DNA from 2 places in the Brachybacterium atlanticum genome. Region 1 is predicted to be linked to the other one. Evidence: predicted binding sites of a transcription regulator. Region 1 holds the regulator's gene; the other holds the start of a gene.
What was found. Region 1 encodes LexA, which represses DNA repair genes until DNA is damaged. Its sites were predicted from a motif close to TCGAACANNTGTTCGA; they were not measured.

Region 1 (2,451 bases):
ACGCGAGGGACGCCGGCGACGACTCCTCCGCCGGGGCGCGGAAGACGGTGCGGGCGAACCTGCAGGAGATCATCGACGTGTGCGAGCGCCTGAGCGACCCGGGCGAGGACGACGTCGTCTCCGTCTCCCGCGGGCAGGCGACCGGCCGCGCCTCGCTGCAGGTCGCGCCGCTGAGCGTGGCCGCGGCGATGCGCGGTGCGATCCTCGAGGACCGCACCGCGGTGCTGACCTCCGCGACGCTCGCTCTCGGCGGTCGCTTCGAGCCGGCCGCCGGGGAGGTGGGCCTCGCCCGCCGGGGACGGGTCGCCGAGGACGAGATCCCCGCCGCCGAGGACTCCGGGGCCTGGGCGGGGATCGACGTGGGCAGCCCCTTCGACTACCGGCGCCAGGGCATCCTCTACACCGCCCGCCACCTCCCGCAGCCGGGCCGCGACGGCCCCTCGCCCGCGATGCTGGATCACCTCACCGAGCTGGTGGAGGCCTCGCGCGGGGGAGCGCTGTGCCTGTTCTCCTCGCGCCGTGGCGCGGAGCTCGCCGCCGAGCACGTCCGCGCACGGCTGGACCTGACCGTCGCGGTGCAGGGCGAGGACTCCATGGCGAACCTCGTGCGCACCTTCCGCGAGGACGAGGACGCGAGCCTGTTCGGCACGCTCACGCTGTGGCAGGGCGTGGACGTCTCCGGCCGCTCGCTGCGTCTGGTCACCATCGACCGGATCCCGTTCCCCCGACCGGACGACCCGCTGATGTCGGCCCGCCAGGAGCGGATCGCCCAGCACGGCGGCAACGGCTTCATGGCCGTCGCCGGCCAGCACGCCGCGCTGCTGCTGGCCCAGGGGGCGGGGCGGCTGATCCGGCGAGAGACGGATCGCGGGATGGTCGCCGTGCTCGATCCGCGTCTGTCGACCGCACGGTACGGCTCGTTCCTGCGCGAATCGATGCCGCCGCTGTGGCCGACGGTCGACCCCGAGGTCGCCCTCGGCGCGCTCCGGAGGCTCGCAGCGGGCTCCTGAAACGCGCCGCGGGCTCCAGCGGAGCGCGAGCCCGGGAGCTCAGACGGAGCGCAGCACCGCGACGACCTTGCCGAGGATCTCGGCATGGTCGCCGAGGATCGGGGCGAAGGCCGGGTTGTGTGGCATCAGCCACACGTGGTCGTCGCGCTGCACGAAGGTCTTCACCGTCGCCTCGCCGTCGATCATCGCCGCGACGATATCGCCCTTCTCCGCGGTGCTCTGCGAGCGGACCACCACCCAGTCCCCGTCGCAGATCGCGGCGTCGATCATCGAGTCGCCGACCACCTGCAGCAGGAAGAGGTCCCCGCCGCCGACCAGGCGCTCGGGAAGGGTGAAGACGTCCTCGACCTGCTCCTCGGCGGTGATCGGGATGCCGGCGGCGATCCGGCCCACCAGCGGGACGTTCACCGAGCTGCCGCCGGGCTCGATCTCCACGGGCGGGGCGGGGACGTCGTCGGCCTCAGGCATCACGACCTCCATCGCGCGCGGACGCTTGGGGTCACGGCGCAGGAAGCCCTTGCGCTCGAGGGTCTGCAGCTGGTGGGCGACGGAGGACGAGGAGGTCAGGCCCACGGCATCGCCGATCTCGCGCATCGACGGCGGGTAGCCGCGCGCGGCGACGGCCTCGCTGATCGTCTCGAGCACGAGGCGTTGGCGACGCGTCAGGCCGGCCGTGCGCTCGTCGGCCGGCGCATCGCCGCGGGCCCTGGTCGGCTTGGGGGTGCTCGGCGTCATCGTGCGGCCTCCTGGCGTCGTCTGTCGGACCCATCGGGTTCCGTTGTCCTCGTGGCCCAGCGTAGGGCGGCACGCGAGGGATGCCAAACATGTGTTCGATGTTCCTCTTGCGTGTCGCGAGCGGCGCGGGCTACAGTCGCACAGAGATTCGATCGAACAGGAGTTCGGAGATGAGTACCCACACCGCCACGGTTCTTCCCTTCCCGCGGCAGGACGAGCAGGCCTGCGAGTCCGTCGCTCGACCGCGTGTTCGACTCGAGCCGACCCGCCGCGGCCGGCGCCTCCTCACGGGTGTCGCCTTCCTGCTCGGCCTCGCGGTCGCCGCGATCGCCCTCCTCGCGCTCGACCTCCCCGCCGCCCTCGCGGGCACCGAGCCCGCCCAGCCCGCCGTGATCACGGTCGAGGCGGGCGACACCCTCTGGGACTACGCTGCCGAGCATGCCCCCGAGGGCGTTGGCGAGGCCGAGTTCGTCAACGAGGTCCGCAGCCTCAACCACCTGCCCACCGGCCGGATCACGGCCGGTCAGCAGCTCGAGCTGCCCGTGCTGGAGGGTGCCTCGCGCTGAGCGGGGGTCGTGCCGGTACCCTGAGCGGATGCACTGTCCGTTCTGCCGCCACCCCGATTCGCGCGTCGTCGACTCGCGCACGTCCGACGACGGCGCGACGATCCGGCGCCGCCGTCAGTGCCCCAGCTGCTCGCGCCGCT
Region 2 (2,451 bases), on a different contig from region 1:
CGCCCTGCGGCCAGGGGACGATGTGGTCGTTCTGCCGGATGCTCGCATCGCAGTGCGGAGCGCGGCAGGTCTGGTGCGCGTAGCGGAGGAGGCGGCCGAGGCCGGCCGGGAACGCCCGTGATCGGGACTCCACTGCGACGAGCTGCCCGTCCTCCGCGTCCTGGAGGAGCTTCCGCAGCGCGAGGACGACCTCGGGGTCCGGGTGCTCGAGCGCGCGCAGCATCTCCTCGCGGATGTGCTCGTACGGGACCGCGCCGAGTCCTTCCACGGTCGCGGCGTCGGCATGGCCGGGCGCGAGCAGGGAGCGGTCGGTGATGATTACGCCGATGTCGACCACAGGGAGCTCGCCTCCCTCGCCGCGGCCGAGGACGGTGTCGGCGAGGAGATCGGCCATGATCTGCTGGTGACCGCGCCGGTCGCCGTCGGCCCGCGACCGCTCGGCGGCCACCGACAGCGTCTTGCGGATCCGCGCGGCGTCGAGGCCGGGCAGATGCGCGGTCAGGGTCGCCATGCCGTGCCGTCCGCGGCGCACGGTGACGCTGCGCTCCCGTCGCGCCACGCGGTGACGCGCGGCCGCACCCTCGGGGTCCAGCGCGTGGAGGATCCGCGCGGCCTCGTCGCCCCATTCCCCCGGTCCGCAGTCCTCGAGGTCCGCGAGATGCGCGCCGAGGATCCGGTCCACATGCTCCCGCTGTTCAGGCGTCGCCGGCCCCATCGCCCGTCCCACCTGGTGACCTGCGGCGGGCATCGCCCGCCCCTGGGCGAGAGCCCGGAGCACACGCGGCATCGAACGGACCAGCCGCCTGCACGAGGACATGCTCTGCCCCGCGGCCGACGTGGACTTCTTCAGCGCGGCTGCAGCCTCCGCACGCGCGACCCTCTGCGCCTGCCGGGGCGTCTCCCCGCGCTCGAGGCCGTCCTCCGCGACCGCCGACTCGAGACGGACGAGGGCACGCGCCTCGATCGCCGCCACCGCGCCGGAGAGCTTCCGCAGCTCCGTCAGCAGGGCGATCGTCCGCTGCGCGTCGAGCGCCTCGAGATCGGCCGATCCCCGCTCCCCGAGCCGTGCGAGAGCCGCCTCGGCCAGGACGACGTCGATGCCGTCGACGACGAGCTCCTCGACCCCCGCGACGAGGCTCGGCATGCCACCGGGCCGCCGGGACTCCCCGTCGGGCTCCGGGGGCTCGACGGCCCCACCACGCGAATCGAATGACATGCCTGTATTTTCGCAGGTCTGTTCGATGAACGGAAGAGCTGCGCCATCACTACTGATCAGTAGTCCGGAATTGTGGACAACCATCCTGTGTGGAGGAGACGTGACGCTCACGCACCTCACGACCATGGGTACGGTCGCCGCGATCGGCCGGAGGGAACGGGCGTCGCCGACCCCACATCGTTTCGAACGTCGCCTGACTCCTGTTCGCGCTCTCGACCGATCACCGCTCGAAGAATCAGCAGGAGCCACGACAGCGAGAGCGGCGGGGACACCGCCGAGACCGTCCCGACCCCGCCCCGTCTACCGCTCGAGCGTCGTCACCTCGACCTCGAAGCAGCGCCGCGGCCCCTTCTCCCCGCGGGCGGGCTTCCAGCCCACGCACCGCGCGGTCCCGGCCGATGGATCGTCCTCGAAGGCGACGAGCACGGAGCCGGGCAGCGTGACCGGGGCGTCGAAGGTGACGTCCCAGCGCAGCGGCTTCGACAGGTCCACCCGCGCCTCGGTGAAGGCGCGCGAGGCGGTGTACATCCCGTGCGCGATCGCCGAGGGGAAGCCGAAGGCCTTCGCGGTGACGGCGGAGAGGTGGATCGGGTTCACGTCGCCGGAGACCGCGCCGTAGCGCCGTCCGATGTTCGCACCGAGCACCCAGCGGCCCGTCGGCTGCGGCGGTTCGAAGTCGCGCCGCGACCGCCCGCCGTCCGACGGAGCGGTGCCCGAGGGCTCCGCCGCTGCCGGCTCCCCGCCCTTGACGAGATAGGTGGAGACGTCGGTGGCGATGATCTCGCCGTCCTCGCCGAGGATCGTGGAGACCGCCTCGAAGGTGCGGCCCTTGCGGTGCGGGCGCAGGTCCCGCACCCGGCACTCGACGTCCACGAGATCGTCCACCTTCACGGGCCGGTGCTGGAGCACCTGGTTGCGCAGGTGGACGAGGCCCAGCAGCGGGAAGGGGAAGTCGCGCCGGGCCATGAGCGCGAGCGAGACGGGGAAGGCGAGCACGTGCAGCACGCCGGGGTGGACCAGGTCCGTCGCGGGACCGCCCATCAGGTGGTCGAAGTCGCGGGCGCGCTCGGCGTCGATCCGCACCTTCCTCACCCGGTAGGCGATGTTCGGCAGCGTCTCCGCGCCGCCGCCCGCACCGCCCTTTCCACCCTTCCCGCGCTTCCCGCCGAGGCGGGAGCGCGGGTCGAGCGCGGCGGCGTAGATCGCGGGGAACGAGGGGACGTCGGAGAGGTGCT

Region 2: the regulator LexA is predicted to act here: its motif matches at 1,227-1,242, upstream of L3K22_RS05960 (HNH endonuclease signature motif containing protein).

What each region holds. Positions count from the first base shown of each region.
Region 1 is NZ_JAKJJW010000029.1:20,928-23,378, forward strand. Features, by position in the region: gene L3K22_RS12990 (ATP-dependent DNA helicase) at 1-1,010, shown strand, start outside; gene lexA (transcriptional repressor LexA) at 1,050-1,745, opposite strand; gene L3K22_RS13000 (LysM peptidoglycan-binding domain-containing protein) at 1,916-2,311, shown strand; gene nrdR (transcriptional regulator NrdR) at 2,340-2,451, shown strand, end outside.
Region 2 is NZ_JAKJJW010000008.1:97,200-99,650, reverse strand. Features, by position in the region: gene L3K22_RS05960 (HNH endonuclease signature motif containing protein) at 1-1,216, opposite strand, end outside; gene L3K22_RS05955 (MaoC/PaaZ C-terminal domain-containing protein) at 1,517-2,451, opposite strand, start outside.